3 regions of the Fictibacillus marinisediminis genome follow, and region 3 is predicted to be linked to each of the others. Evidence: riboswitches for the same ligand, from Rfam matches in the RefSeq annotation. Region 3 holds a riboswitch; each other region holds the start of a gene.

Region 1 (10,838 bases), 550 kb from region 3:
GGGAGGGGCGGTATCAGGAGGGTCAGGTGGTTCTGTCTATACTTATTCTGTGAAGGGTTCTACCATATATGAAGGGATTGATAAGGCAGGAAGGATACTCCCCCGGTATATGATGTTCTCTCATATTAACAGTGTGGTCATCGGTGAGAAATATGCGAGAAAAAAAGGGTTAAAGCCCCTTTTTGATTTTATGGAACGAAATCATGAGTTCAGAGAAACTGTTCCTATGTTTATAGCAAAGCATTCAACAGCAAAAGAAATCCTGACGATCTACACGCCAATCTTTAAAAATCCTGGTGAGTCGTTGAACAACCGCTTACAATTATCTTCTTTAACTACGGGACTGTCAGAAGGTGTATTGGAAAAAGATGTGGTACGGTGGAGATTTGGTGAACACAGGGATCCCGCCATTCCCGGTGTTGAGGTATTGGAAAGCTCAAAAAAGGCTTCAGACATCTCCAATCTTAATAATATTCGAGCCAACGATAAAACCTTTCTGATTACAGGACTCGCCTTATTTGATAAAGACAGGCTGAAGAGCTGGTTAACTGCGGAAGAATCTAAGGGATGGGCGATGATTTCAGGCAGAACGAAGGAGATCTCTGTTTTTACTCAAAAATGCGGGAACAAAAAAGGCCATCTTGCATTGGTAGCCAAGGAAATTAAAACCAGTGTGAAACCTATAGTAAAAGGGGATAACGTTTTTTTTTCCATAGAAGTTAATGGTAAGGGTTACCTGCAGGAAGTGACATGCAATGTTAATCTTGGTGACCCTGCAGAATTGCGGGTTATTGAGAAGTTCTTGGCGAAAGTGTTGAAAAAGGAAGTGGTGAGCGCAGTGAAAAAGGCACAAAAAGAAAAAACGGATGTATTCGGGTTTGGTCAGCTTCTATATGAAGATGATCCTGATTATTGGAAAAGGAAGAAAAACGACTGGCCTGAAAATTTTGCAGCAGCCAAAATAAAGGCAGAGGTAAAAATAAAACTGGAAACGACAGGTGCTAGAATTGAAACCATCAACCAAGAAAAGTAAACACAAATACCGTTATGTACTGGCTGGTTTCTGGATGTTTACCCTGCTTTACACTTTCTGCTATTTAACAAATCATGACTTCCTTCACCTAAACAATTGGATCAATAACACGTACGTACCGATTTATGAAATGTGGTTTGGAGGTTAACGATGAATCACACCTTGAATCAATGGCAGCTATTTCTATTAACAGTCAGCTTCCTGGTAGGAAGTTCATTATTGATGGCTCCAAATTTAACATCCTATTATTCAAAACAGGATGCATGGCTGTCCATGATTATAGCCATAGCAATTGGCATATTCATTAATCTGCTTTGGATTTACCTTTTGTCACTCTATCAGTATCAATCCATTTTTGAAATAGTAGAAACGGTTAGCGGCAAATGGATTGGGAGCATTCTATCACTCATTATTGTATTTTACTCTCTTCATTTGTGTTCGTATGTCGTGAGAAATGTCAGTAACTTTATGATTTCAAGCGTACTCCCGGATACGAACGCATGGACGTTTCAGATCATGCTGATTCTTGTTTCTTTGTATTCCTGCTATTATGGGTTGAACAATATTGCACGGGTGAACGAATTCTTAAACCCCATCATGGCGGTTCTGTTTATCGCATCGCTTATATTAACGCTGAACCGATTCGATATCAGGTACTTTAAGCCGGTTTTGGAACAGCCTCTTTCTACGGTCATGCAGGGGGCTTATACGACGACGGGTTTTCCATTTATTGAAGTCATATTGTTAGGCACGGTTTTTACGTATGTCAGGAAAAAGAAAAAGCTGATGAGATCCTACTTGAATGCTATTGTCGCGTCTGGAATTATACTCCTCATTACAATTATCGTGGCAATCGGCTGTGACGGCTACTACATGGTAAGCCGGACTACGTTTCCTACATTTGAATTGATGCGTGCCATTAATATTGTTAAACTTTTGGAGCGGGTTGAGGTACTGATAGCCGTTGTTTGGATCGTCGGGATTTTTGTTAAGATTGTTATTTGTTTTCTTGCTGCTATGATGGGACTGCAGCAGGTTGCCAAGCACCATTCTTATGGACCGTTTCTTCTTCCTGCGGGTTTGCTTGTATGGGCAATGAGCAACCATGAACACAGCAATACGATGGAATTTACCGATTTCGTCGCAAAAAACTGGACGCTCTGGTGGTTTACCCTATATTTTCTTTTAATTGTGGTGCTGATCATTGGAGTAATCCTTAAAAAGAACAAGAGAACTGATACATAAAAAGAACCTGCCCATTTGAGCAGGTTCTTTTTTAGTTTAAAGCCGTTTTTAGCTGGCGGTATTTTGCAGACAGGCTGGATGCGGATGTGCCATACCGTTTGGCTACTTCAGGTTGTGTGGCAGACTCATTCAGGACGTCCTTGGTCGCCAAATAATGAAGAGCGGCTGCATAGGGCTGCTCCTTACGGATAACCAAGTTTCGTGCTTTTGTCCATTCATTCCAAATTCTTTCCGCCTCATTGTAGATCTCCTCTGATGCGTTCTCTTTAAGCAAAGATAGAACTCTATCAGCCGGCTGCGGGACAGCGTCTTCATCAGCTGCTTTCTCTTGTTTCGACAAAAGAACCTGTAGAGCTTTAGGAAAATCATCTTTTAAGTTTATTTTCATGTCAGTCAGCGCATCTAAGCGTTCTTGCAATTCTCCCTGAGGAATCTCAGCAAAATCAATGTAAAATTCGTAATGTTCTCCAGTATAGATAATAGAACCTGCTAGACCGGTTCCGTCGTGTGGAAGAATCTCAGAATTAAATTCAACCGTGTATTCCTGATCTGTCATCACATCTTGTAATAAAAAGGTATTTCGGTTTACTTTTGAGACCATTTTATAAACGGAAGGGAAGCACTTCTCCCAGTCTGCTATGATATCCAGGATTTCCGGCTGTTCTTTCCCTTTTTGCTCTTTAAGGTAATACACGATTGGTGATCTGCCGTCCTTCACATCAGAATGGAACATCAGCCAGCAAACCATCAGATTCGCATACGTTTGTTCATCATCTCTTCCAATCTTGTATTTTTCTATGTAATTGCGTGTTTGGCTCCCCATTTCTTCATGAAAATGGTCAAAGGCAAACTTAGCTAAGCCTTCCTGATGGCGGCTCACTTCGACAATCTTGTTTAATTGAACGGTTGTGACCGATCGATGACAGCAACTCTTATATTTTTTCCCGCTGCCGCATGGACAAGGTTCGTTTCTTCCTACTTTGTTCATGTTACCCTCCGAACTTCACTGCTCTTGTTGTAAATAAATCACTTTGTAAATACTAGCATATTCGGGTGATATTGCAACTCACAGCTATAAAATTACCATATATTGTAACAAAAAGGTACTTTGGGCCGTCTATAAATAAAAGGGGGACATGATGATGATAAAAAAGAGAAATCAACAGTTCATGGCCGTATGGGTGATGATCGTTTTAGTTCTGGCGTCGTGCAGCAGCAAGGATGAAAACATGGCATCAAAGTCGTCTGAAGGGGGAGGCTCTTCCACCAGCATGAAAAGGGAATCCGCTAAAGAAGACAAGCAGCCTGCTGCCGACCAAGGGAGAAAAATGATTTACACGAGTGAAATAATGATAAGCGTTCAAAACGTTAAGAAGGTCCGGAGTGAAGTGGAACAACTCACAAAACAAATGGGCGGCTATATCGTTGAAAGTGAATCCTTGTCTGAAGAAGAAGGGCAAAATGGGGGTTACCTGAAAATAAGAATTCCAAAGAAAGATTTTCTTGTTTTCACAAAAAAGGCAGGAGAATTAAGTTCTGGGAGTCCTCATGAAATCATAAATGGACGAGATGTTACAGAGGAATATACTGACTTGGAAGCAAGACTGAAGGCAAAGCGCATTGTTCGTAACCGTTTGGAAAGCTTCATGAAGAATGCAAATAAAACAGAGGACCTCCTTGCCATATCCAAAGAACTATCAGGAGTGCAGGAACAGATTGAAAAAATCCAGGGCAGAATAAACTATTTAGAGAATCAAAGCGATTTTTCAACGGTTACGGTCCATTTTGAAGTGAAAAATATTGGGATGAAGAACAATGAAGAGCTGAACACCTGGGGAAAGTCAAAGACTTTATTTAAAGAGACGTGGAATGGACTGGTTCATACTATTTCCTATCTCATTATTGCACTCATTGGATTGTCGCCTGTCATTATCCTTTTCATGGCTATTGGAGGAGCATGGCTTTACTTAAGAAGGATAAAGCGTTCAAAAAAAGAAACCAAACCGTAAAAGGTTTGGTTTCTTATCCAAGGAATTTAATATATTCATCCGTCAGTTTCATGAACAGTTTTTCATCACGTTTTTCCAGGGCTTCATCTATTTGTTCTTTATAACGTTTCATCTGATGGGCGTGCAGCGACTCATCAAGGATCATCTGAGCAACCATATTAAAAGCGAACGGGTCATTTTTCTTCTGAAGTTTATATTTCACAAGATCGTTCATGTCTTTATTATACGATGTATTGTCTTTCATGCTCTATTCCTCCTTGAATTTTTTTGCAGAAGCTTGTAGGATTGAAAGCTCATGCGTTAATGGGTTTTTACTAGTATACTTATCACTGGTAATAATAGCAACAGTTTAATCTGAAAATTTAGTTTTTTTCATTTTACTTCTCAATATTCAAATCAGCCAGGACCTCATCTGCAGAATGGAATTTTTTACTGTCCAGCTGTTCACCGCCTTCCATATCAAATACTTTTAATTCGTAAACATCTTCTGCAGGGATATATTTGACTTCTACGGGATTGGTGTAATTTCTTGAGAAGGATTCTTCTGTTTGTGAGTGACTGTAAACATCTTCTGGATTTTGTTTTAAATTTTGCAGTTTCTCTCTGATATTCATAATTTCTCTCCCTCCAGATTTTCTATCGGGTGTTGTATAAATAATGCCCGTATCCGTTCTGTTTTAAACACAGCAGCCTAACTTTTCGACAAATTTTATCCCTTGTTTGACGCTTCGGCCGCTGTCATTTAGGATAGAAGTAACATCATACATCGTATACCACTAGGGGAGCTTTGATTTAAAGCTGAGAAAAGAAATGTCTTTGACCCTTTGAACCTGATCCGGTTAATACTGGCGGAGGGAAGTGGCTTAAACTTTTATCAGCATTCATGTTTAAGCCGCCTTCTCTTCAGAAGGCGGCTTTTTAGCGGTCGAAGGAGGTCGTGTCCAGTTTCAGTGAACAGGGATCTTAACAGATCAGGCCACTTGCGCTTTTCTAGTGGTGAAAGGAGTTCTTCCATATGTTAAAAACACCAAAAGCATTGACAGTTGCAGGATCAGATTCAGGAGGGGGAGCAGGAATCCAGGCCGATCTAAAAACGTTTCAGGAATTGGGAGCCTATGGAATGTCTGTCATCACAGCTGTGACTGCACAGAATACATTAGGCGTTCAGGGGATCCACCCGGTGCCTGTTGAGATGATCCTAAAGCAGTTAAACAGCATAGAAGAGGATCTTCGTCCTGAAGCTTTAAAGACGGGCATGCTTTTCAGTGCAGAAATTATAGAAGCGGTATCTCGTCATATTCGAAAGTATGAATGGAAAAACGTTGTTGTGGATCCTGTAATGATCGCGAAAGGGGGGGCGGACCTTCTGAGAAGGGATGCAGTAGAAGCCCTGAAAAAACAGCTGATTCCTCTAGCCTCGATCCTGACACCGAATATTCCCGAAGCTGAGCAGCTAACAGGAAGAAGCATTTCCACAAAGCAAGACAGGGAGGATGCTGCAAAATTTTTGCATGATTTAGGAGCAGGAATGATTGTGATCAAAGGAGGCCATCTCTCTCATGATAAAGCACCAGTCGACTTGTTTTATGATGGTGAGCAGATGCATGAGCTGGAAGGAAGAAGGATTGATACACCGCAAACTCATGGAACCGGCTGTACGTTTGCAGCTGCCATTGCTGCTGAACTGGCTCTTGGAAAAACCCCGATTCATGCTGTAAAAACAGCGAAAACTTTTATACAGGAAGCAATCAGCCACCCGCTTCATATTGGCAGCGGGCATGGGCCGACAAACCATTGGGCATACAGGAGGAATCAGGCATGAAAGAACTGAGTGTACTTTTAAAAGACATTAGAAAGAAAAAACCTCTGATTCATCACATCACTAACCAAGTAACGATGAATTTTTTAGCGAACGGCATCTTGGCAGCTGGAGGAAGCCCGATGATGGCTCTTCATTATGAAGAGGCTGAAGAAGCCGTCATGGCAGCTGACGCACTGGTTTTAAATATTGGAACCGTTGAACCTGACTCAATTAAAGCAATGGTTTTGGCTGGAAAAAAAGCGAAGGAACTGGGCATTCCTGTCATTTTGGATCCGGTGGGTGCAGGACTTTCCTTATTAAGGAAGAAAGCCGTTGAGGAGCTGGTTGAACAGGTTTCTCCCGATGTCATTTGCGGCAATGCCGCAGAGATCTCCTTTTTGTACGGAGGTGACTGGGGTGGCAAAGGGGTTGATGGTGATCAATCAGAAAACGATGATGAGCTTGCTTTGCATGCGGCCAGTAAGCTCGGTTCGGTCATTGTCATTACAGGGAAAAAGGATGCAGTGAGTGATGGAAAGGAATGCATAGCGATTAGTGGCGGACATGAAATATTGTCTTATGTGACAGGGACCGGCTGTTTCTCAACCTCTCTTATCGGTTTGTTTATGGCCAGATCTCTGGAAACCGGCCTTTCCTGTTGCCAGAGGGCCGCAGGCGCTTTGACGATGCTGGGAATCTGTGCTGAACGCGCTAAAGCCGTTTCAGCAGGACCAGGCTCCTTTCAGACAGCATTATTGGATGAGCTCTATCTATTAAACCCTGAAGACTTGAATACGGCCGGCAGATGGAGCTAAGGAGGCTTACAGATGGAATATAATACGCTTAAACTGCAGTTAAAAGTTTATTTTATTATGGGAAGCTTAAACTGCAGAGCTGAACCTGAACTAGTGCTGGAGCAGGCGCTAAAGGGGGGAGCGACGCTTTTTCAATATCGTGAGAAGGGCGAAGGGTGTCTATCACCTGATCAGAAAAATGCCTTAGCTCTTAGCTTGCAGAAAATCTGCGGAAAAAACCATGTTCCTTTTATTATTAATGATGATATCGATCTCATGATCAGCCTGAATGCCGATGGTCTGCATATCGGGCAGGAGGATGGAGATCTCAATCAAATCCGCAGCAGCATCCCCGATAAAATTCTTGGCGTTTCGGTTCACAATGTTGAAGAAGCAGAAGATGCACTACGTGCTGGAGCAGATTATTTAGGAGTGGGCCCGATTTTTGATACAAGTACAAAGATGGATACGCGTGATGTTATGGGGTTTTCTGTTTTAAAAGAGCTTAGAGCAGCAGGGATTACAGCACCGATCGTGGGAATAGGCGGCATTTCTGAAGAAAACGCATTTGAAGTAATCGAAGCCGGAGCGGATGGAGTATCTGTCATTTCAGCCATCAGCCAGCATGTGAATCCAGAGAAGGCGGCAAGCGGCCTGCTTGAACGGGTAGAGAAGGGTTTGGAAAGCAAGACTCATTAATTAAAGAGAATTAATGAGGAATGGCACAGAACAACCGTGTTCTTCGTACTATAAAAGAGTACGCAAGAAAGAGGTGCCACGATGAAAAAGAGAAGTAAGATATGGGCGTATTCGGAAATGGTACTGCTGTTCCTCGGCTTTTTGCTGGCTCTTTGGAATGGAATGTACATTAACAGTCCAGCCCTGTTATTCGGAATCTTAGCTGCAGTATTTTTGTTTCGTGCCATTGAACGATATTATTTTAAACTTAAAACAGAGTTTTTCTTCAATACAGCTATGGTATTAATCTTTATCCTATTGGCCGTTATCCCGCTATTAAAGTGACAGAAGCACAAGCTTCTGTCACTTTTTTTGATTAAAAATAGAAATGTTTGACAAAGATAAGCCTATCGTAATAAAATGATTTTACGTAAAACAAAATTTTTAAGTGAGGTGAACCAGTGAAAAAGAATGCATCGATTGAAGAGACATATCTTGTAACGCTGCCTGAGCAGGCTGCTGCTTTGCTCCATCCCATTCGTTCCGAGATGCTCAGTGCTCTAAAAGAACCGGCTTCTGCAACAGAAATAGCAAAGCTGCTCAATGAGTCACCGCAGAAGATCAATTACCATCTCAAGGCTTTAGAAAAAGTAGGGCTTGTTTTCAGAGCAGGAACGAGGAATGTGAGGAATTTGGTAGAAGTACTTTATCAAGCAGTGGCCAAAACGTTAATTTTTTCTGACTCTCTTGGCTTGTCACCGGAAACTTCACAGAAATTAAAAGATCAGCATGCGCTGGCCCACGTTCTCACCTTAACTGAAACCATGAAGAAAGATGCGCTGCAGCTCATGGAAAAAGCAGAGGATGAACAAATTCCAAGTGCCATTCTGCAAGCTTCAGTTTCCTTATCCAATGAGGAGGAACGCAACCAGTTCATTAATGAGTACTTCTCACTGCTTCACCAGCTTGTTGGCAAATATCAGTCTGGAAATAATGAGCAAGGTGAAGAATATCAGGTGTCTATTGCTGTCTATCCAAAACCGGAGGGAGGAATCGAGGGATGAATGAAGTGAAAAAGCATCCTTCTCTTGCCTGGGAAAAGAGCAGGAAGCAGGCAGAGAAAGCCGATAAAGTCATAGCTTTAGAAGAGAAGCGGACTGAAAGGGAAGAGGCTCGGCAAGAGGAAATCAGAACGGAAATTTCGATTGAAAGTGAAGATAAAACCCCGGTAAAAGTCATTTATATTACGTCCGGATTCGGAAAAATCGCATCAGAAGGCGCAGCTTCCACACCGATTTGCCAGGCTGCATAACGATTCTATAGGAGGAAGATGAAAATGAATTTAGTCCCAATGGTAGTGGAAACAACCAACCGTGGTGAGCGTTCCTACGATATTTATTCCCGGCTTTTGAAAGACCGTATCATCATCATTGGAAGTGCCATCGATGATAATGTAGCCAATTCTGTTGTGGCTCAGCTTTTGTTTCTCGCGGCGGAAGATCCGGAAAAAGATATTTCCATCTACATCAATTCTCCAGGAGGGTCGGTTACTGCGGGATTGGCGATCTATGACACAATGCAGTTCATCAAGCCTGCTGTTTCAACCATCTGCATTGGAATGGCTGCTTCCATGGGTGCCATTCTGCTGGTCGCGGGGGCAGAAGGCAAACGGTTTGCCCTCCCAAACGCAGAAGTCATGATTCATCAGCCGCTAGGAGGAACACAAGGGCAGGCTGCAGATATGATCATCCATGCCAAGCGAATTATAAAAACGAGAGAAATCTTAAATAAGATCATTTCAGACCGTTCAGGACAGCCGCTTGAGCGTGTCGAAAAAGATACCGACCGAGATTTCTTCATGACGGCAGCACAAGCTCTTGAATACGGGATCATCAATAAAATCATTGAAAAATTATAAGCTGTTTTTTTGGAGAGGAAGAGCGCTGCCGCTCTTCCTTTTTGATTTTCCGGCAGGATTTAAATTCTAAAAGTCGAAAAGTATATACCTATCTATTTCATTAACATTTCAAGGAGACAAATATATGGTTAATCAAAAGAGCAACAATAATTTTGTTGTTGCAGGCCTGCTGCTCGGAATTCTCATGTCCGCTATGGACAACACAATAGTGGCAACAGCCCTCGGAACAATCGTTGCTGAATTGGGTGAGCTTGACAAGTTCATTTGGGTAACATCCTCGTACATGATTGCGTCAGTGGCAAGTATGCTTATTTTCGGAAAACTTTCTGACATGTATGGAAGGAAAAAATTTTATATTACAGGTCTGGGTCTCTTTATTATCGGATCGGTTCTGTGCGGAATGGCAGACAGCATGACACAGCTTTCCGTTTACCGTGCGATACAGGGAATCGGCGGTGGTGCCCTGATGCCGATTGCCTTTACGATCATTTTTGATATCTTTCCGGTAGAGCAGCGAGGGAAAATGACAGGCCTTTTTGGTGCCGTCTTTGGAATGTCCAGTGTCTTCGGTCCTTTGCTAGGTGCATATTTGACCGACTACTTGGATTGGAGGTGGATTTTCTATGTTAATTTGCCGCTGGGACTGCTTTCGCTTGTCTTTATCCTGAAGTATTATTTTGAATCTCTTGAACACAGAGAACAAAAAATTGATTATTTAGGAGCGGGCCTGCTCGTAGCTTCGATCGTCAGCTTGATGTTTGCTCTCGAATTCGGAGGAAAAGATTATGAATGGGATTCTGCTCTTATCCTATCTTTATTTGCTGCATTTGCCGTTCTCTTTGTTCTTTTTATTCGAGTAGAACGAAGTGCGGCAGACCCTATCGTTTCTTTGAATCTCTTTAAAAGCAGACTGTTTCTGTCCAGCCAGGGCATCGCCTTTTTCTACGGTTCTGTCTTTATACTGGCTACCATGTACATTCCCATTTACATACAAGGTGTGTTTGGCGGTTCGGCAACGAACGCTGGATTAATTTTAATGCCAATGATGATCGGGGTTGTTGTGGGGAGCCAGACAGGAGGGCGTACCGTCATTACCTCTTCCTATCGAAATGTGATGCTCGTTTCCGGCAGCATTTTCCTGGTGGGTGTTTACTTGCTGAGCACCATGTCAACCGACACTTCTCGGCTCCTGGTCACTCTATATATGGTTCTGACAGGAATTGGAGTAGGGTTCTCCTTCCCTGTTCTAAGTATGGCATCTGTCCATATGCTTGATCCTCGTCAGAGGGGATCTGCTAACTCACAAAATGCATTCTTCCGCCTGATTGGAATGACTCTCGGTATCACCATCTTCGGTACG
Region 2 (10,838 bases), 920 kb from region 3:
TTTAATTTCTCAGGTTCGAATTTCACCATAAACTCTGTACAGTATCCGAAATGGATATCTTCGGTTTTCATATGAAGCTGTGCTTTATGGTGCTCGGCATTAACCATTTCCTTCATAGAAGGCCCTTGCGGAGAAATTTCAGGAAGGTCCTTTCCTTCCAGTGCGGACAGAAAGCCTTCATAAACCGTCAGAAGCCCTTGCCCGCCTGAATCAACAACGCCTACTTCTTTCAAAACCGGAAGCAAGTCAGGAGTTCTGTCTAGGGAAGCTTTGGCTTCCGTTACAACTTCGTACATGACGAAAAGGATATCATCACTTTTTTTAGCCGCCTTAACAGCACGTTTTGCCGCATCTTTAGCCACCGTAAGAATGGTTCCCTCGATGGGCTTCATCACAGCCTTATAGGCTGTTTCTACTCCGTTCTCAAATGCTCTTGCAAAGTCAGCCGAAGTAATGGTTTCTTTTCCTTCGATTGATTTTGAAAAACCACGGAAAAGCTGGGATAATATAACCCCGGAGTTGCCTCTTGCCCCCATGAGCAAGCCTCGGGAAAAAGAGCTCGCGACTTTACTGATATCGGGAATTATGTTGTTTTGAACTTCTTTTGCACCAGAAGTAATCGTAAGGTTCATGTTGGTTCCTGTATCCCCGTCCGGCACAGGAAAAACATTAAGTGCATCTACCATTGCTGCGTTTTTTGATAAGTTTGCGGCTCCCAATGCAACCATAGCCGCAAACTTTTTACCGTCTAAAACTGTTAAAGACACGAACTTTCCTCCTAACTAAGGGGTTGTCACCCTGACACCCTGAACAAAAATGTTAACAGAATCTACAGAGAGACCCAGCATTTGATCGAGGGTATATTTCACTTTTGTCTGTACATTATGGGCTACTTCAGAAATCTTTGTTCCGTAGCTTACAATAATATACATATCAATATGTACTTCATCTTCTTCTTGCCGAACCACAATCCCCCGGGAGAAGTTGTCACGTCCTAAAAGTTCGGTAATACCATCCTTTAACTGCTTCCTGGAAGCCATGCCTACAATACCGTAGCAATCAATAGCAGCGCCGCCAGCAATAGTAGCGATCACTTCCGTAGAAATGTCAATCTGGCCGTATTTATTCTTCATTTCGATGGACATGATGAATCCCCCTTTAATCAATCAATTATGGCTAAACCTCATTTTACTATAAAATTAAGTTTTATGAAAGGACAACTCCATTTGACAATAGTCACAAAGCCATGTCAAGCCTTTTTACTTGAAATACGAAAAATCATTTGTTGCTTTTCTTAAGTGGTCATGCTACTATAGGTTAGTATTTAACATACGACTGATATGATACAGTTTTACTGTTATAAAGGAGGTACAATTATGTCACGCAAATGTTACGTTACTGGTAAAGGACCTAAAACAGGAAACAAGCGTTCCCACGCATTGAACAAATCTAAAAAGAGCTGGGGAGTAAACGTTCAAAAAGTCCGCATCTTGGTTGACGGGAAGCCTAAACGTGTTTATGTTTCTGCACGTGCCCTTAAATCCGGAAAAGTTGAACGCGTTTAATCGCTCTTAAAACAACGGCATCCCCGTTGTTTTTTATTTGGAAAAGCGCAAGCGGGCTGCAAGGTCCGACAAGCGCTGGAACGGGACAACACTTCTTGAAAAGAAAAAAGCACCCTTGATGGGTGCTTTTTTCTTTTGGATGGAAGTGATTATCCTTTTTTAAATGAACCTAAAACCGCACGTACAAATCCTCCTAAAAACCTAGGCAGTTTAATGGTGTAAAATTTCATCATACCCCTCCTCCAGGCCCTTTGAAAAAATAAGACATTCCCTAATAAATATATTCGCTTTTATAAAAATAGTACCATGCGGCCCGACGCATAAAATATTAATCATGGCTCTTTACCAACATTAATATGCCGCCCGAGAATGAATAAGTACCACTTTTATTTACAAGCTCATTGGAAATGCAGAGAGTAGAACCCATCGGCAAGTATTGATCCTGAAGCGGATATTTGAACCCTGTCAGAGTCAGGCCGGTAACAGGCCCGTTAAATGGAAGGAAAGAGACATAAGAGAACTCAGGCTCTTGTTGTATGATATGCGGTCCTGGTGCTGATAAGGCAATCTTATTCTGCCTGTCCCATATTTCAATGTTAATTCCGGCTTCGAGTCCATGAAGGAGCAATTGGATATTGGCCAGTTCATGATCCAGGCGCCCGCCCGTAACACCCAGCAGCAGGATCTGTTCCGGTTTTTGCCCCAGTGCCCATTCAAGGGCCAGCTCTAGATCAGTTTTATCCTTTTCACTGTCATACTCAAAAGAAGGAAGGTTAAATGAAGCCATCCATTCACGCTCACTGCTGTTCACAGAATCGAAATCTCCAAATACACAGCCGGGTATGATTCCTTTTTTCAACAAGTAGAATACGCCGCGGTCAACACCTGCCCAGACTGCCTTTTCGCCGGCAAATAAAGAGAGGTCCGGCTGCCTTTCTTCCGGACCTCCTGCTAAAATGATAATTTTCATGCCGCGTTAACAACTCTTGGATCGGTCCTATGCAGCAGCCGCGGTGCTGTTTTTGTCAAGAAAATAAAAGCAGCTGCAGTGATCAAAGCAACCGGGATCATGTATGAAGCATTATACACAATGGAGTACAGCACAGGGTTCATGCCTTTTGGGGCGTATGATGCAAAGAATATGACTCCTGATACAACATGGGAGGCCAAACGGAGCAGGCTTCCGAAGGCGATGCCTGCCACAATCGCTGAGATCCTCCTTTTAGATTGGCTTTCCGAACTGACTTTAAACACCCCGGCAAATCCAGCCAATAGGAACGCGAGAGGGTAATCCAGGATCAAACCTGCGGGATTGTATCCTGCGGTTCCATCAACCAGGATCTTTACCATCCCGACAATCAGACCAGTTAATACTCCACCAGGGACCCCTCGGCGGAATGCCATTAAAAAGATTGGCAGCATCTCCAATGAAACTGAGCCTCCATTTGCCCAAAGCCCTTTAAATTGAACAAAACTAAGTATGATGGCCAACGCTGACATCATCGCCACTTCAGTCAAAAACATAATTTTTTTACTCAAATCAATCTCCCCCAAACATCTTTAATAAAAAGAAAAAAGCAACCGGCATGTGAATGACGGTTGCTTATCGTTAACAACTGCGACTCCACATTCCTACGCAGGCATGATCCTGCTTCAGGTTCAAAGGGTCGGGAGTGTACTCCCCTCTCAGCCCCTGTTTGGGACTCCCCCTGTGGTTACTTTTTTCAATTATACTTATTATATATTATACACCACGAATGGTACGGATTGCACCCTTTATGTCTTTTTGCCCATAAATGGCTGATCCCGCTACTAATACGGTAGCTCCAGCTTTCTCACAAAGACGGGCAGTCTCTGCGTTCACGCCGCCGTCTACCTCAATTTCAACGTTCAAGCCCTGCTCCTTGATCCTCGCAGATAATACTTCAATCTTAGGAAGCACAGTGTGTATGAAGGATTGTCCACCAAAGCCTGGATTTACAGACATGATGAGCACAAGGTCTATATCAGCCAAAATATGCTGAATGGTTTCAACAGGAGTAGCAGGATTTAATACGACCCCTGCCTTTTTTCCCTGCTCTTTAATTAATTGAATGGTCCGATGAAGGTGCGGACATGCTTCAACATGAACAGTAATGATATCAGCACCTGCTTTTGCAAACTCCGGGATATACCGGTCAGGGTTTTCAATCATTAAATGTACATCAAATGTCAGTTCAGTGAGCGGCCTGATGGCTTTAACGACTAAAGGCCCCATCGTAATATTCGGCACAAAATGCCCATCCATCACATCGATATGGATATAATCAGCACCGTTTTCTTCCACTGCCTTAATTTCTTCACCGAGCTTTGAAAAGTCTGCGGAAAGAATGGAAGGCGCAACTTTTATCATGTTAGTACCTCCGTTTTTGATCCTTGATTTCCTGCAAAAATTCAAGATAATGATCATAGCGGAACGATGGGATCTCTCCCTCTTCCACTGCTTTTTTTACTGCGCATTTCGGTTCAGAGCTGTGAGTGCAGCCGCGAAACTTGCATTGTGATACCCTCTGTTTCATCTCAGGGAAGTTGTAGGAGAGCTCTTCGGTTTCAATTTCTACAAAGTCCAATGAGCTGAATCCAGGAGTGTCTGCGATCAAGCCCCCTTCAAAAGGAAGGAGTTCAACATGCCTCGTTGTATGCTTTCCGCGTCCAAGATGATCTGATATGTCATTCGTCTCCAGCATGAGTTCAGGCATCAGCGCATTCAAGAGAGACGACTTCCCTACCCCGGACTGTCCTGCGAAGACGCTCGTTTTTCCTTTAAATATCGGTTTGATGTCTTCCATACCGGCCAGCGACATCGCAGAGGTTGGAATGACCTCATATCCGAGCTTCTTATAAGCAGCGATGTAATTTTCGATTTCCTTCTGATACTCTGCACTTTCAATCAAATCCATCTTCGTAAAGCAGATCACCGGCTGAATGCCATTGTCTTCGATATGAACAAGAAAACGGTCCAGCAGTGAACTTGAAAATTCCGGCCGGACGGCAGAGAAAACGAGAATTGCCTGGTCAACATTTGAAATTGGCGGCCGGTTTAACTCGTTCTTTCTTTCCTTAACATCCATAATGTATCCGTCTGTCGGGTTGGAGGATTCAAATACGACCCAATCTCCGACCACAGGCGTAATTTTCTTTTTACGGAAATTGCCACGGCCTCTGCATTGAAAGACTTTGTCATTGTATTGTACATAATAGAATCCTGCGACTGATTTAATAATTCTGCCTTCAGTCTTATTGTCCATTGTTCGCTCCTTTGAATTTACCTTCCTTCGCATCTTGATAATTAAATGTTTTTGATGCCTGCTCTTTCCCATTTAAATAAACGGTATAGGAAGCATCATGGTCCGGCGAGACGGTCAAAGGCACCATATACTCTTTCGTCTGGGAAATTTCTTCTTCTACGAAAACAGCATTTTCCTCTTTGGCATCGCTGTAAACAATTCTGACCTGGAACTGTTTATTCTCATCACCCTTTGAAACTTCAACTGTTATTTTATTATTAAATGTGATGTCTTCCTGAACATCAGGCTTTGGTTTGGGCTTCGGTTCTGGTTTTTTGCCTTTTGAAATAACGACATCAACCGTAGAACCTTTTTTGACATTCGTATAAGGTGAAGGTTTTTGCGAGATGACCTTTCCTTCTTCTACGGTATCAGAGTACTCTTTTGTAAAGTTGACATTAAGCCCTTCCTGCGAGATGTATTTCTCAACATCTTCTTTCGAGGAATTTGATAAGTTCTCAAGCTGAATCGAAGGCGGGCCAGTACTGACACGAAGAATCACCTGTATTTCGCTCGGATTGACTTTTTCCCCTTTATCCGGGCTCTGTGAGACGACCTCACCCTCAGGCGTTTCCTCTGATTCCACCGGTATGGTCTCAATGTTCTTGCTATCGTAGCCTCTTTCGTTTAAGAGGTCTCGTGCAGCATCTTCACTCATTCCGGTAAGATCCAGCATGTCCACTTTCTTAAAGCCTTTAGAAACAAAAAGTGTAACCGTGCTGCCTTCTTTAACCATAGAATGGGGATCAGGATCCTGTTTTATAATTTTCCCCTGTTCCACATCTTCATCGTAGCGCTCTTTCCGTTCGACGTTAAAACCGAGTTTTGCGAGCCGTTCAAACCCGTATTCGTAATCTTTATGGATAACATTGGGAACAGAAACATCTTTCACTTTAAACCAACCAGGCATGACCACAAAGGCAGCCGCTCCAGCACCTGCGAGCAAAAGCAGTAAAATCAGCAGTACAAGCCACCAACTTTTTTTCTTCTTTTTTGGCGGAGGCTTTGTGGTATCTTTTGATATTGCAACCGGCTTTTCGACTGCTTTGTTCATGGATACCGGAGGCATGACCCGTGTAGCATCTGCCGCATCATCAAAATTGCTCCACCGCTGCTCATGCAGACGGTGAGGAGAGAGAGCCGTGTCCAGGTCGTCCATCATTTCAAGAGCACTGTCATACCGGTACACCGGATTTTTTGTCAGTGCTTTAAGAATAATATTTTCAACACTCTGTGGAATTTCCGGATTGATTTTCCTTGGCTCGGGAACTTCCTCCTGAAGATGCTTGAGTGCTACGGATACCGGTGATTCCCCTGTAAAGGGAACCCTGCCTGTCAGCATTTCAAACAGCACAACACCTAGGGAATAGATGTCCGATTTTGCATTGGCCACTCCTCCTCGCGCCTGTTCCGGAGAGAAGTAATGGACCGATCCAAGCACTGAGTTTGTATGGGTAATCGTTGCGGATGTGATGGCGAGAGCGATCCCAAAGTCTGTAACTTTTGCCAATCCATTCTCATCAATTAAGATATTATGGGGCTTGATATCTCTGTGTATGATCCCATGCTCATGAGCTGCAACCATTCCTGAGGCAATCTGCCTGATAATCTGTATGGATTCTTCAACAGACAGGCGGCCATGATCCCTGATGTATTGTTTTAATGTTTTCCCTTTTACATACTCCATGACTATGAAGTACACGTTATTTTCCTCTCCCACATCAAATATGCTTACGATGTGAGGATGGGCGAGACTTGTTGCCGCTTCAGCCTCTCTTCTGAATCGTTTGATGAACTCCTCGTCGTCTGAAAACTCTGATCGAAGTATTTTAACCGCAACATCCCGGTCAAGGATTAAGTCCTTGGCACGGTATACGATTGCCATTCCGCCATCACCGATGACTTCAAGCAACTTATAGCGGCCGCTTATACGCTTGCCAATCATTTAACTTACTCCCTTTTCCGGTGTCTGGGGCGTATAATGGACGAGTCCAATCGTGATATTATCCTCTCCTCCGGCCTCATTTGCAAGGTTCACAAGTCGATCAGCTTTATCTTCCAACGAGAGGTTGTCATCATTCAGTATGTTTTCCATCGTTTCGCGGGTTACTTTGTTAGAGAGGCCGTCTGAACATAACAAAACGATATCTCCCTCGCCCCAGGAAATCGTTTGAATATCCACATCAATATGGTCATCCGTTCCAAGGGCCCGCAAAATCACATTCTTTCTAGGGTGATTTTCCGCTTCTATTTCCGATAGCTGCCCTGACCGCACCAGCTCATTAACGAGGGTATGGTCTTCGGTCTTTTGAATCAGCTTTTTTTCAGAGAAATAATAAACGCGGCTGTCACCAATATGTAAAATAGTTAAATAGGAAGGTGTGCAAAGGGCTCCGACAAGCGTTGTCCCCATCCCGCTGCAGTCAATATTCTTATTTGCATACTGATGCAGATCCAAATTGGTCTGTGTTACCGTTTCTAAAAGCCATTCTTCAGCCTTTACAGGAGTCTCTGAAATTTCTTCCGAAGAAGCGTTCCAGGCTTCCTCAAATGACTGAATTGTTTTGGAACTGGCAACATCTCCGGCTTTATGTCCCCCCATGCCATCCGCAATAAGGGCAAGAAAGTGTTCACCTTTTGTGAACACTCCCCCGCTGTCTTCATTATGCTGACGAACTCTACCAGTATCTGTTTTAAAGGCATACTGCAATTTACGTCACCTCGTCTCTTCCTGACGCTCCTTCGCTCTTAACTGCCCGCAGGCTGCGTCAATATCATGTCCCTGCTCCCTGCGTAAGGTAGCATTGATACCCCGTTTTTTTAGCGTATCTAAAAATTTGAAGATCTGCTTCTTAGGTGTCCGGACATAATCACGTTCCGGTACATAGTTGACAGGAATCAGGTTTACATGGCATTTTACGTTTTTAATCAGATCTGCAAGTTCTTCAGCATGTTCAACCTGATCATTCACACCGCCGAAAAGACCATATTCAAATGAAATCCGGCGACCGGTCTTCTTGATGTAATAACGAATGGATTCCATCAGTTCTTCCATTGGATACATGCGGTTGACCGGCATGAGCTTGCTTCTGATTTCAGTATTCGGAGCATGAAGGGATACCGCAAAGTTGATCTGCATCCCTTCATCAGCAAATTTGTAGATGTAAGGCACGATACCGCTTGTGGAAACAGTAATATGCCTTGCACCGATATTCAGCCCTTTGTCATGGTTTACTACTTTTAGGAACTTGATCAGACCTTCGTAGTTATCGAAAGGTTCACCAATTCCCATGATGACAATTGAGCTTACTCTTTCTTCAGTGGCATCGAGCGCACGCTGCACTTGTAGAACTTGAGCTACAATCTCGCCGGCATGCAGATTTCTCTTTAAGCCCCCGAGCGTTGACGCACAGAATGTACAGCCGAGACGGCAGCCTACCTGTGTTGTCACACACACACTGTTTCCATATTCATGGCGCATCAGAACTGTTTCGATAGAATAACCGTCCTGGAGTTCAAACAAAAATTTTATCGTACCATCAGAAGATTCCTGACGTGCTAATTCTTTCATCGGCTGAATATGAAAGGTTTCTTGCATCTTATCGCGAAGCCCTTTAGGAAGGTTCGACATTTCTTCATAACTCGTAATTCTTTTTTCGTAAAGCCAATCATAAACCTGGGAAGCACGGAACTTAGGTTCTTTTATATCAGAAAGCCAATCTTCCAGATCTGTCAGCTCAAGCGAAAAAATAGAAGGCATAATTGCCGGGTTCTGCTGTTTTTCACTTAACGGTTTTAACATTGGGTTTCACCACCAGTTGTAGTCTTTTTCTTAAAGCATGCAAGGTAAAAACCATCGCTGTTAAAATAATGAGGAAGAATCTGTACCTGTGCTTCAGCAGGTTTAAGGTACGGCTGTAAGGGTTCAGGAAGCCGTTCGTTAAAAGACTTGTCCCATTCAAAATCTGAATGATGCTTTAAGAAAGCATCTGCAATTTCATCATTTTCCTCTTTATCGACGGTACATGTACTGTACAGCAAAGTACCGCCGGGTTTTAACAGTTCGGCCACTTTATCGAGGATCTGCATCTGAATCTCGGCTATGCGATGGATATCCTCTTCTTTTTTCGACCATTTGATGTCGGGTTTTTTTCGTATCACTCCGAAACCGCTGCACGGTGCATCTACCAGAATCCTGTCAAACGATGACACAGAAAACTTTTCCCCGGCCTTGCGGCTGTCAAGAGCTTCCGTTTTAATATTGGTAAGGCCTAGGCGCTCCGCCTGCTCCTGTATCAATTTCACCTTATGAGGGTGAAGATCCAGGGCCGTTACCTCTCCCGTATTATTTAACAGTTCGGCAATATGGGTCGTTTTTCCTCCAGGAGCTGCACAGGCATCCAGGATTTTTTCGTTTGATGATGGATTAAGCGCCCTTGCAACGAGCATGGAGCTTTCGTCTTGTATTGTAACATATCCTTCCTTAAATGAAGAAGAATGTGAAAGGCTCCCTTTTTTTAATTTAATCGCATCGGGCGAAAGGCCGCCGTTGCTCCCCTCTATGCCTTCATCATGCAGCGATTGCAGCACTTTCTCCCTGCTGGATCTCATGCTGTTGACACGGCCCGTAACGGGGGCAGGCTCCATGTTAGCCGCGCACATCTTTTCAGCATTATCCAGGCCATACTGAGTGATCCATCGCTGGACCAGCCACTCAGGCATGCTGTATTGAAGAGCGAGTCTTTCCTCATCATGTGTCACTTCGGAAAGATCAGCCGTTCCTTCCCTCTGAATTCTTCTCAGCACGCCGTTTACCATGCCGGAGATCCCTTTGTGCCCTCGTTTCTTAGCAATTTCTACCGCTTCATTAATGATGGCATGATCCGGAATCTTATCGAGATAGACCATTTGGTAGAGGGACATCCTCAGCAGGACAAGCACCCATTTTTCAAGCTTTTTCAACCCTTTTGAGACAAAAGGACCCAGCAGATAATCAAGAGTGTTTTTCCTCTGGACAGTCCCGTATACAAGCTCCGTCAGCAATCCGACATCCTTTTGGCTAAGATTGGCCTTCTGTATGGACTGATTCAGCAAAAGATTGCTATAGGCCTGATTTTGTTCAATTTTCAATAAAACTTCAACTGCAGTATTTCTCACGTTTTGTTTCACAGTTCTTCACCCAGCATTGTACCCGGTTCCAGTTTGGCTCCTTGTAAAAATTGTGAAGCTGCCATGCGTTTTTTTCCGGCCGGCTGCAGATCGGTGATCAATATTCCCGTAGAATCTCCGGTCTTCACAGTCAATCCCTCTTTGCTTGTTTCAAGAACAGTCCCAGGCACTGCATCCGATGGAACAGGGACCTTTTTACCCCACCATATTTTTAACGTCTGGCCATTCAATGTGGAAAATGCAACCGGCCAAGGATGAAGTCCTCTTATCTGGTTATAGATGGCTTCACCGCTCATTGTCCAGTCGATCTTCTCTTTTTCCCTAGAGATATTATAGGCATAGGTAACTTTATCATCATCTTGCTTTATCGGGCTTAATTTCCCCTCGATCAGGTCAGGTATTGTACTGGATAAGAGTTCTGCTCCTGCAATGCTGAGTTTACTGAACATGCTGTCGACATGGTCTTCTTCACCTATTGGGACCACTACCTGTGTCAGAATGTCGCCGGCATCGAGCTTATCTACCATGTACATGATCGTTACGCCCGTTTCTTTCTTCCCGTCAATGATACTCTGATGGATCGGCGCTCCGCCTCGGTATTCCGGCAATAGTGAAGCATGAACATTAATACAGCCATATTCCGGTGCTTCTAATATTTCTGAAGGCAAAATTTGTCCGTATGCCGCAGTTACGATCAAATCCGGCTGCAGATCTAAAATTTCCTGAAACTCATTCTTTAGTTTTACAGGCTGCAAGACAGGAATGCCGTGCAATTCGG
Region 3 (10,838 bases):
ACTGGAGAAGGGATTTACCCGAAAACGTAGATGCATGCGGAGAAAACGGAGAATTCCATACTCTTGTAATTGGGGGGCCATTGTTCAGGCAAAAGATTGAAGTGGTTCAGGGAAGTGAGACGGTTAGAGACGGCAATTTTGTTTATCGTGACTTTATGCTCGCTGAATAAAGATGAAAAGGCATTGTCCTCTGCTGGGACAATGCCTTTTATTTTTCTTATAAGGAGCTTTAAGTGTTTTAATCATCTGCTCCGCAATCAGTTCGTGGCCTTTGTCGTTGGGATGAATAGAATCATAAATCCATTCTTTCCTGTTTTCAGGCTTAAGCACTTCGCTGCTCGGTATCACAACAGATGGTTTATATTTGGCTGTTGTTTCATAGGCAATCAGATTCCAGTCATTCAGCAATTTTTTAGTTGCCGGATAAAAGGATTCTCCCGAGTCCACAGCGTTATACAATTCATTGTATACGAGAATAGCATCAGGATTCTCTTTTCGAATCAATGAAAATATCTTATTTAAATTTTCTTCATAAGCAGATTTCACGTTTTGATAATCCTGAAGTGCCTGGACAGGCCCTTCCTTTAAAGCCAGTTTCACCAGGTCATTGCCCCCGATATTGATCGTAATAATATCTGCAGATTTTATCCGGTCCGACATACCTGGGGATGAGATGTAGTCAAGCAGATCACGGCTGGTCGCTCCTGAAATTCCCTGATTATCTAGCTGCACTTTTTTAGACGTAAGGACAGCCAGATTACTGTTGGCCATTTTAATAAAACCGCCTTGATTAGAACCTCGGCCCTGAATGACCGAATCTCCCAAAGCTAGATGATGAATCTCTTTTGCAGGCAGGCTTTTTAAATGCTGAATATAAGAAACATCAGCCGAACGGGAATTCGTCCCGGCAGATTCAGTGGCTGCTGCATTCTGTGCCTTCAGGCGATCAATCTTAAACTGGGGATAGTAATACCACCCTCCAGCAGCCAGCGTACATAATGCAAAAAGGATGAGCGTCAGCCATATCCATTTTTTCATACGGCTCCCCCTTTCAAAGTAACCATTTTAAACCATCATTACTTCTTCTATCAAATATATAAACTTTTGCAGGACATATGAGATTTCTTAAAATTGGATTTTACAGAAGAAGGAAAAAAGACAAGAGTAAAGAAGCCATAAAGAAAGAGGGGGAATACAGGTGGAAACAGCTATTCAAATTGAAAAACAGATACCGAAAAAGAAAAATGGAAAAGAGTGGCCGTGATTATGCTGGCAGGACTGCTTCTTGTCACTGCCATTTCGGGATCGGCTGCCTATTGGGTACTAAGAAAGAGCCTTCCAGTTGTGAGCGGTACGAAAACCGTTCCATCACTTTCCGGAACGGCAGTAGCTGTCCGTGACAAGAACGGTGTACCTCATATCAAGGCTGGCAGTTTAAAAGATTTATATACTGCCCAAGGGTACGTTACGGCCCAGGACAGGATGTTTCAAATGGATTTGAGCAGGCGCCAGGCGTCAGGACAATTAAGCGAAGTAATCGGTGAGAAAACGGTGGAAAAGGACCGTTATTTCAGGACGCTCGGTTTACGAAGAGCTGCAGAGGCATCGTATGAACTGTATTCTTCTGAAGCGAAGCAAGTGCTGCAATGGTACGCGGATGGCGTGAACGCCTACTTAAGGGATGCCGAAAAGAAAAATTCCCTTCCGATCGAATTTTTGATGGTAGGGTACAAGCCAAAGAAATGGACGCCCGTCGATTCATTGACCATCGGAAAATATATGGCGTTTGATCTTGGCGGACATTGGGAAGGACAGGCATTCAGGCATTATTTGCTGCAGAATTTCCCAAAGGACAACGCACTTGATCTATTCCCTTCTTATCCTAAGGGAGGAGCAGAGATCATTGAAATCGCAAGCAAAGCAAAGGTGGATATTAAGAGCAGCCTCGCTAAAGCGGTCATTCCTAATGAATTCAACGGTTCGAATGATTGGGTGGTGGCTGGAACCAAAACAAAATCGGGTCTGCCGTATCTTGCAGATGATCCTCATCTTGGATTGAGCACGCCATCGATCTGGTACGAAAGCCATTTAAAAGCACCCGGCATGAATGTAAGCGGTGTCATATTTGCGGGGGTTCCGGGAATTATCGTTGGCCGGAACACACAGATTGCATGGGGAGTCACAAATGTAGGACCCGATGTTCAGGACCTTTACATTGAAAAAAGAAATGCCGATCATCCGGATGAATTTCTGTTTGAAGGAAAATGGGAGAAAGCCAAGATCATCACAGAAAATATAAAAGTGAAAGATCAAAAGACCCTTCCTTACAAAGTCACGATTACCCGCCACGGTCCGATCATGTCCGAATTTGCTTACGACAAGCAAAAGAATACGGCGCTTTCCATGAGATGGACAGCACTTGAACCCTCAACGGAACTTCAGGCTGTACTGATGTTTAATAAGGCAAAGAACTGGAATGAGTTTAAAAAGGCGCTGACTTATTTTCATACACCGGCCCAGAACTTTGTCTTCGCATCTAAAGACGGAACAATTGCCTATCGCGCCAATGGACTGATTCCGATCCGTAAAGAAAAATATGCTTCTGTCCCAGTACCGGGCTGGGAAAAGAAATATGAGTGGAAAGGCTATATTCCTTGGGATAAGCTCCCGACGGCCGTGAACCCAAAAGAAGGATTTATTGCAACGGCCAATAATAAAGTGATCGGTGACGACTACCCGTACCACATTACTGATTCATGGGCCCAGCCTTACCGAGAGCAGCGAATAAAAGATGTTCTGTCAGCCAAAGAAAAGCTTTCCATAAAAGATATGCAGAAGCTGCAATTCGACAGGAAAAATCTTCAGGCAGAAGAAATGCTGCCGATCCTTCTCACCCATTTAAAGACTGCAGACCTTGGAACAAACGGCAGAAAAGCGGTAAAACTATTGAAAGACTGGAATCATGAAGATGACAAAAATCTTGCTGCACCCCTGCTGTTCAACTTATGGATGCAAGAGGTCAGCGATGTTCTCTTTGAAAAAAAGATTGATGAAAAGATGATGCCGTTGTTTGACGGCAAGGCTCAAGTCGTGGATGAACTGATCCGCCATGCGGCCGAGGGTAAGGAAGGTCCCTGGATCAAAGAGGCAGGGGGGCTGGACGAAGCCGCAACAATCTCCTTCAGCAGAACGGTTAAACAGGTGGAGAAGCTGCAGGGTGAAAATCCCGATAAGTGGAAGTGGGGAACGTATCATACATTGCCGTTTGATCATCCTCTATCAGCGATAAAGCCGCTGAACCTGCTGTTTAATCCAAAAGAAACGCCGATGGGAGGAAGCAGGGTAACAGTAGGTGCTGCAGGCTGGGATTCTTTTACAGGAAAAGTGAACCATGGAGCCGCCTGGAGAACGGTTGTTGATCTGGCGGACTTGACGAAAACCTACAATGTCGTCGGTCCAGGACAGTCAGGACATGTCCTCAGCAAGTGGTATGATAACCAGATCGAAGATTGGACTTCAGGCCGTTATCATGTAACGGAAACGAATGAATCCAGCTTTAAAAACGGAGAAAAACTAGTATTAAAGCCTGGTAAATGAAAACAGCCTCGTCCAAAAGGGACGAGGCTGTTTTGCTGTATAGAGATGATTAAGGATCGAGTCTTCGGTACTTCGCTTCAAAGAGCAAGTAGGCGCCATAAGCGACCAGTCCGAGAGCGACGATAGTAAGGAGCACTGGACCGAACGGCTGCTTTACAAGTTCAGCCAGAGCACCATCCAGCCCCTTTGTTTCATCTGGATCTGCCTGAATGGCTGTTCTGATTAAAAAGATGCCGATGATGGCGAATACTACACCATGTGCAAAAAGTCCGAACTTCCCGATATAACGTGCGGTCTTCCATTCTTTCTGATTCATCTCATGACGTTTAAGCCCTTTTTTGAATTTTTCCGTATAGGCCTTGTAGAAGTTATAAACCCCTATACCGATAAATACAGCACCAATAACCGCAATGATTGTTTGTCCGAAGGGCTGTGCCAGCGCTTTTGCGGATAAGGTCTGGTATTTTTGACTTGACGAGTTGGCACTCGCTCTGAAGATTATTTTGATTGCACTAACACATAGACTGAAATATATGGCAGCGATGATGAGATAACTGATTCGCGCCATCCATCCTTTTGCGTCATTTCCTTTATGTTCGGGGTCAAAGACCGTCATGATGACTTGCCACAGTGCATAGCCTGCAAGCCCCACAGCCAGCGCAGCGAGCATGACAGAGCCAAAGGGCTGCTTGGCAATGGTGTAGAGGGCACCTGAGGAAGTGGTTAATTTACCTTGCAAACCGAATGCTGTCATTACAGCAAGTATTCCAATGACAATATAAACGGCTCCTTTTGAGAAATGGCCGAAGCGGGCCATCCGGACGATCCATGGTGCAGCTTCATCTTTATATTCTTCTGCTTTTCTTTGGGCATGTTCTTTGTGCTGTGACAAATCTTTTTCCATAAAGGAGCCCCTTTCAAGGTTTCTATCTTCTATATACCCATTTTCTCCAATAGTTGAAACGGGCAGACTGCTGTCCACACCCGTTTTCCACAATTTGCATAAGATGCAGGGTAAGTACTGTAATCAGGGTAAAGAGGAGGTTTACTTTTGAAGGAACATTATTACGGTCTTTGCTGTCAGCATATTGGGCAAGACGTTGAAATTACCACCCATGACGGGAGTGTCTATAGAGGCTCCATCCAAAGCGTTAATACAGAAAATGTCTATCTCCTTCCCTATCATGACGATGGTTCAGGACGGTTCTTTCCGGTCCTTGGTGCAGCCTTGGTAGGTCTTGGACTCGGTTCCATTGCAGGGTTTGCCCTTGCGCCCCGTCCGTTCGCTTATGGCTACGGTTACGGTTACGGCGGGGTTGCACCATATCCTGGCGGCTATGGCGGTTTTCCGGGAGGGTACGGCGGTTTTCCGGGCGGATACGGCGGTTTTCCAGGCGGCTATGGAGGCTTCCCAGGTGGAGGCTTTGGCGGGTTTTGATAAGTAAAGATAAAAAACTCTTCGCTGATAACGTGAAGAGTTTTTTTGCTGTCTGAGAAATTGGCCTGTAAATGAGTGAGATTAGCATGTGAATCCGAAACATCGGCATGTAAAACCCCCACACCGGACAGTAAACACTCTTCAACCATCTTGAATGAACCGGAAACTTCTGGCTTATAATAGGGGAAAGGGCCAACTGGCTGAAAAAACTTGACAATACGGCTGAAAAATTGTACTATTTTCCCCATAATCTAAACATGTAAAGCTATGACAGACGAATAGTATCTGAGGTGCTTTTGTGAAAAGCGATCCGGGGGTGGTGGAAGCCCGGACAAAAGTTCAGAGAAACGGCAGTCTCGAGCGATTAATTGACCAAAGCGGATGCTTTTTTAAGCATCAATTAGGGTGGAACCGCGTGAGTATAAGCTCTCGTCCCTGGACAAGGATATTTGTCTATGGATGAGGGCTTTTTTGGTTGATTTAATTAGCATTTTCTAAAAAAGGAGAGATGGTCATGAGTGTGACAATGGAACAGATCGTCAACATGGCAAAACAGCGCGGATTTATTTTTCCGGGTTCAGAAATTTACGGAGGCTTGTCCAATACGTGGGATTACGGCCCGCTCGGCGTTGAACTGAAGAACAACGTGAAAAAAGCTTGGTGGAAAAAGTTTGTTCAGGAATCTCCATACAATGTTGGTTTGGATGCAGCGATTCTCATGAACCCGCAAACATGGGTAGCATCTGGACACATCGGAAACTTCAATGATCCAATGATCGACTGTAAGCAATGTAAAGCAAGACACCGTGCCGATAAATTGATTGAAGATGCACTTGCTGAAAAAGGAATCGAGAAGATTGTTGACGGGCTTTCTTTCGATGAAATGGAAAAGTTGATTGAAGAGCATAACATCGCATGTCCGGATTGTGATGCGCACGACTTTACATCTATCCGCCAGTTTAACCTGATGTTCAAAACGTTCCAGGGTGTAACGGAATCCAGCACGAACGAAATCTATCTTCGTCCCGAAACAGCACAAGGGATCTTTGTAAACTTTAAAAACGTGCAGCGTACGATGAGAAAGAAATTGCCGTTCGGGATCGCTCAGGTCGGCAAAAGCTTCCGTAATGAGATCACACCTGGTAACTTCACTTTCCGTACCCGTGAGTTCGAACAGATGGAGCTCGAGTTCTTCTGCAAGCCTGGCGAAGAACTGAAATGGTTTGATTTCTGGAAACAGTATGCTCACGATTTCTTATTGAATCTTGGCATGAAACAGGATAAGCTTCGCCTGCGTGACCATGAATCCGAAGAGCTTTCCCACTACAGCAACGCTACGACAGATTTTGAATACCAGTTCCCGTTTGGATGGGGAGAGCTTTGGGGCATCGCATCCCGTACTGATTTTGACCTTAAACGCCACAGCGAGCACTCTGGTGAAGACTTTAACTATATCGATCAAGAAACGAATGACCGTTACATCCCTTATTGCATCGAGCCTTCACTCGGCGCAGACCGTGTAACACTTGCGTTCTTGATCGACGCGTTTGAAGAGGAAGAGCTTGAAGGCGGAGATACAAGGGCTGTTCTTCACTTGCATCCAGCTCTTGCGCCGTTTAAAGCGGCAGTACTTCCTTTATCGAAAAAGCTTTCTGAAGAAGCAAGAGAAGTATTTGCCGGTCTTGCCAGCGACTTCATGGTTGATTTTGATGAAACAGGTTCCATCGGAAAACGTTACCGCAGACAGGATGAAATCGGAACTCCTTTCTGTATTACGTATGATTTTGATTCTAAAGAAGATCAGCAGGTAACGGTACGTGACCGCGACACAATGGAACAGGTCCGCATGCCGGTATCAGAGCTTCGATCCTTCCTGGAATCGAAGATCAAATTTTAATCTCTTTACATTTTTGACCTGAATGGTAAGATGAAGTTAATTAAATAACTATAGCAACACTGGGGGAGCCTTTGCCGGCTGAGACTGAACAACCTGTTCTAAACCCTTTGAACCTGATCTGGGTGATGCCAGCGTAGGGAAGTGGAATCTGCACTGTATGACACATATAGCTGCTCTTGATTAGAAAACAGATAATCAGCCACTCTTTGCGAAAAGGGTGGCTTTTTTGCATGGGGAAAAGGAGGATGCAAGGTGGGGAAATTCGAGTTTCATGTAATGACGAATGGAAGGAAGCAGCCTGACGAAATCATCTCGGCCGCATCCATCCTGGCTCCATATGTGACATGCATACATATCAGGGAAAAAGACAGAAGTGCCAGTGAGATTTTCAATCTGGCAGAGAGATTGAAGAGAGCAGGATTGGGCCGGGAGCAGATCTATATCAATGACCGTGTGGATGTAGCCGTTGCTTCGGGAGCTGAAGGCGTTCACTTAAAAGGCTCCAGTCTTGATCCGGAAATCGTACACCGCTATTTTAGCGGGCTGAGAATCGGCCAATCCGTTCATTCCATAGATGAAGCGCTCTATGCTGAAGAAAAAGGAGCTCATTATTTGTTTTACGGGCACGTTTTTAAAACAGGAAGCAAAAAAGGGAGCGAGCCGCGGGGTCTGGATCAATTGCGGGAGGTTGCTGATGCGGTCACTGTTCCAGTTATCGCCATCGGAGGAGTTACACCGAGTAATACTAGTGAACTCATAAAAGCGGGCGCAAAAGGAATCGCCGTCATGTCGGGGATCTGGTCGGCGACGGATCCGGGTTTAGTAGCGAAAGGCTATGCGGAAGCTCTTAAGAAGGAGGAAATGTCAAAATGCCCAGGCACTATGATGTGATCATTGCTGGGGGGGGGATAATCGGCTGTGCCATTGCTTACTATTTGCGCAAACATACAGAGTATACCGTGCTTGTGATTGAAAAGAACCGAATAGGCAGTGAAGCTTCATCGGCCGCTGCAGGCATGCTTGGAGCGCAGGCAGAACTGAATGAGGCAGGGCCTCTTTACACGATGGCCCGTGAGAGCAGGAGTCTTTTTCCTGAGTTAAGCAGGGAACTGAAGGAAATCAGCGGGATCGACATTGAGTTTATAGACAAAGGCCTGTTTAAAGCGGCAAAAAATAAAAAGGAAAGACTCCGATTGCAGCAACTCACTGATTTTCACAACGATAACGGCCAGCCGGCAGAGTGGATCAGCGGATCGGAGCTTTTGAAAATGGAGCCGATGCTGTCAAAAGAATTGGAAGGTGCAATGTATTTGCCGAAAGACGGCCAGGTCAATCCATCTCAATTGACGAAAGCCTTTGCCCAATCGGCAGCAAAGCTTGGAGCTGATTTTTTAGATTATACCGAAGCAGCCGGTTTCGAAATAGGCCGGTCAGGGATTGGAATCCAAACGAGCGCGGGTATGTTTTTCGGAGAGAAGGCAGTGCTCGCATCAGGCGTCTGGACAGGGAAGCTGGCGGCCCAGACCGGATTGCACATGCCTCTTTTTCCAGTAAAGGGAGAGTGTATTTCTTTAACCTTTTTAGAACCGGTCATTACATCAACTGTCATCTCAGATGAATGCTATCTTGTCCCTAAGCAAGGAGGCAGGCTCGTAATCGGAGCAACCATGGAAGCAGGTACATACGACAGAAAGGTTAGAGCAAAGGGAGTGTTGGAACTGCTGACAAAAGCGCGTGAAGTCCTTCCTGCCATCGAACAGGGCGAATGGGAGAAGGCATGGACAGGGTTTCGGCCGCAAACTCCTGATGGCCTCCCGTACATGGGGAAACATCCTTACCATAAAGACTTGTACATTGCGGCAGGCCATTTTCGCAATGGCATCCTGCTCAGTCCGCTGACAGGGCGATGGATGGCAGAGCTGCTGATCGGAAATCTGCAGGAAGAAAGATTAAAAGAGTTTGCGCCAGACCGGTTTGCCTATGAAAAGATGAAAGGATGAGTCTCATGAAACTGATGGTTAACGGAACAGCCTTAGATATAGCCTCAGCCCGTACAGTCCAGGAACTTCTGGGAGAGTTAAAGCTTGCCGGCAAAGGGGCAATCGTTGAATTGAATCAAGAAATTTTGGATAAAAGCCAACACGCAGAAACGCGTTTAGCAGATGGTGACAAAATAGAAATCGTACATTTTGTAGGAGGAGGATGAAGTTATGCTGAAGATTGGAAACTATGAATTTCGCTCCAGATTGCTTTTAGGGACAGGTAAATTCCCTGATTTTGATGTCCAAAAAGAGGCAGTAAGGGTGTCGGGCACGGAAATCCTTACATTTGCCGTAAGAAGGATGAACATTTTTGATCCTGACCAGCCAAACTTTTTAGAAAAGCTGGAGGCAGAGAACTTTACGCTTCTGCCGAACACGGCGGGTGCGAAAACGGCAGAAGAAGCGGTTAGAATCGCGAAGCTGGCAAAAGCTTCGGGGCTATGTGATATGATAAAGGTAGAAGTGATAGGAGATTTTAAAACTCTTTTGCCTGATCCGCTGGAAACGCTGCGGGCTTCAGAAATGCTGTTGGAAGAGGGGTTTACGGTCTTGCCCTATGCTTCAGATGATGTCATTCTTGCACAAAAATTAGAGGAACTTGGCGTGCATGCCATAATGCCCGGAGCTTCCCCCATTGGATCTGGCCTCGGGATCATCAACCCGTTGAACATAAGCCTTATTATTGAGCAGGCCAATATCCCAGTGATTGTAGATGCGGGCATCGGATCACCGGCTGATGCGGCGGCGGCCATGGAGTTGGGGGCTGATGGAGTACTGCTGAATTCAGCGGTATCAGGGGCCGATAATCCAGTAAAAATGGCCGAGGCGATGAAGCTTGCCATTGAAGCCGGCCGTCTCGGGTATGAAGCGGGAAGAATTCCAAAGAAAAGGTATGCAGCGGCAAGCAGTCCGCTGGAGGGAATGAGTATTTAATGAATGATCGCTACTCCAGGCAGATGTTATTCGAGCCTATAGGAGAAGAGGGACAGGATCTCTTGTCTGATAAACATGTTGTGATTATCGGTGCGGGTGCGCTCGGAACCGGCAATGCAGAAATTCTTGCCCGCGCGGGTGTGGGCAGGATCACGATTGCTGACCGTGACTATGTAGAATGGAGCAACCTCCAGCGCCAGCAGCTTTTCAGCGAGGAAGATGCAAAGTACCGGATGCCTAAAGCGGTAGCTGCAAGAGAACGGCTGGAACAGGTTAATTCCGATATCCACGTAGAGGGCCTTGTTTTGGATGCAGGAGCTGAAGAACTGAGGGAACTGACGGAGTTTGCCGATCTGATCATTGATGCGACAGATAATTTTGATACGCGTTTGCTGATCAATGACATCTCCCAGGAGAAGAAGATTCCTTGGATTTACGGCGCATGCGTTGGAAGCTACGGACTCAGTTATGTGATTTTACCCGGGGAGACGCCTTGTCTAAGCTGTCTCCTGGAAAAGGTGCCGATGGGCGGAGCAACGTGTGATACGGCGGGAATCATTGCGCCTGTTGTCCAAATGGTTGTCGCTCACCAGACGTCTGAAGCACTGAAGCTGCTGACGGGCAACACCGCTGCACTCCGCAACAAACTGGTTTCCTTTGATGTATGGAACAATCATTATTTGGCGATGGATGTCCAAAAGCTAAAAAAAACGGACTGTCCTTCCTGTGGAAAGCATCCTCAGTATCCGCATCTGAATCCTGAAAATCAGACGAAGACAGCTGTTCTCTGCGGAAGGAACACCGTCCAGATCCGTCCTTCGGAAAAGGGAGAAAGGGATTTGGATGAGCTTTCTTTGTCCCTGTCGCGGCTTGGCGGGAAAGTGGAACAGAACCCTTATCTGCTTTCATACAGCAATCAAGAAGAACAGCG

Evidence for each region. Region 3 has a riboswitch for thiamine pyrophosphate ahead of LCY76_RS05270 (thiamine phosphate synthase). Riboswitches for the same ligand answer to the same signal wherever they lie in the genome.
Region 1: another riboswitch for thiamine pyrophosphate. It lies ahead of thiD (bifunctional hydroxymethylpyrimidine kinase/phosphomethylpyrimidine kinase); the one in region 3 lies ahead of LCY76_RS05270 (thiamine phosphate synthase).
Region 2: another riboswitch for thiamine pyrophosphate. It lies ahead of thiT (energy-coupled thiamine transporter ThiT); the one in region 3 lies ahead of LCY76_RS05270 (thiamine phosphate synthase).

The regions. Positions count from the first base shown of each region.
Region 1 is NZ_JAIWJX010000002.1:1,502,163-1,513,000, forward strand. Features, by position in the region: gene LCY76_RS08190 (Ger(x)C family spore germination protein) at 1-1,033, shown strand, start outside; gene LCY76_RS08195 (GerAB/ArcD/ProY family transporter) at 1,184-2,278, shown strand; gene LCY76_RS08200 (YecA family protein) at 2,310-3,266, opposite strand; gene LCY76_RS08205 (DUF4349 domain-containing protein) at 3,421-4,287, shown strand; gene LCY76_RS08210 (IDEAL domain-containing protein) at 4,301-4,531, opposite strand; gene LCY76_RS08215 (hypothetical protein) at 4,665-4,901, opposite strand; TPP riboswitch at 5,056-5,161, shown strand; gene thiD (bifunctional hydroxymethylpyrimidine kinase/phosphomethylpyrimidine kinase) at 5,303-6,109, shown strand; gene thiM (hydroxyethylthiazole kinase) at 6,106-6,903, shown strand; gene thiE (thiamine phosphate synthase) at 6,916-7,581, shown strand; gene LCY76_RS08235 (hypothetical protein) at 7,663-7,905, shown strand; gene LCY76_RS08240 (ArsR/SmtB family transcription factor) at 8,022-8,624, shown strand; gene LCY76_RS08245 (hypothetical protein) at 8,621-8,872, shown strand; gene clpP (ATP-dependent Clp endopeptidase proteolytic subunit ClpP) at 8,897-9,478, shown strand; gene LCY76_RS08255 (MDR family MFS transporter) at 9,603-10,838, shown strand, end outside.
Region 2 is NZ_JAIWJX010000002.1:1,871,693-1,882,530, reverse strand. Features, by position in the region: gene LCY76_RS10190 (DAK2 domain-containing protein) at 1-767, opposite strand, end outside; gene LCY76_RS10185 (Asp23/Gls24 family envelope stress response protein) at 783-1,145, opposite strand; gene rpmB (50S ribosomal protein L28) at 1,377-1,565, shown strand; gene spoVM (stage V sporulation protein SpoVM) at 1,715-1,795, opposite strand; gene LCY76_RS10170 (thiamine diphosphokinase) at 1,894-2,535, opposite strand; gene thiT (energy-coupled thiamine transporter ThiT) at 2,532-3,104, opposite strand; TPP riboswitch at 3,178-3,285, opposite strand; gene rpe (ribulose-phosphate 3-epimerase) at 3,310-3,957, opposite strand; gene rsgA (ribosome small subunit-dependent GTPase A) at 3,959-4,852, opposite strand; gene pknB (Stk1 family PASTA domain-containing Ser/Thr kinase) at 4,842-6,836, opposite strand; gene LCY76_RS10145 (Stp1/IreP family PP2C-type Ser/Thr phosphatase) at 6,837-7,601, opposite strand; gene rlmN (dual-specificity RNA methyltransferase RlmN) at 7,608-8,693, opposite strand; gene rsmB (16S rRNA (cytosine(967)-C(5))-methyltransferase RsmB) at 8,687-10,060, opposite strand; gene fmt (methionyl-tRNA formyltransferase) at 10,057-10,838, opposite strand, start outside.
Region 3 is NZ_JAIWJX010000002.1:947,251-958,088, forward strand. Features, by position in the region: gene LCY76_RS05240 (Dph6-related ATP pyrophosphatase) at 1-170, shown strand, start outside; gene LCY76_RS05245 (GDSL-type esterase/lipase family protein) at 154-1,038, opposite strand; gene LCY76_RS05250 (penicillin acylase family protein) at 1,267-3,597, shown strand; gene LCY76_RS05255 (DUF1206 domain-containing protein) at 3,647-4,501, opposite strand; gene LCY76_RS05260 (LSm family protein) at 4,649-5,035, shown strand; gene LCY76_RS05265 (glycine--tRNA ligase) at 5,550-6,932, shown strand; TPP riboswitch at 6,984-7,089, shown strand; gene LCY76_RS05270 (thiamine phosphate synthase) at 7,185-7,823, shown strand; gene thiO (glycine oxidase ThiO) at 7,802-8,932, shown strand; gene thiS (sulfur carrier protein ThiS) at 8,938-9,138, shown strand; gene LCY76_RS05285 (thiazole synthase) at 9,143-9,907, shown strand; gene LCY76_RS05290 (thiazole biosynthesis adenylyltransferase ThiF) at 9,907-10,838, shown strand, end outside.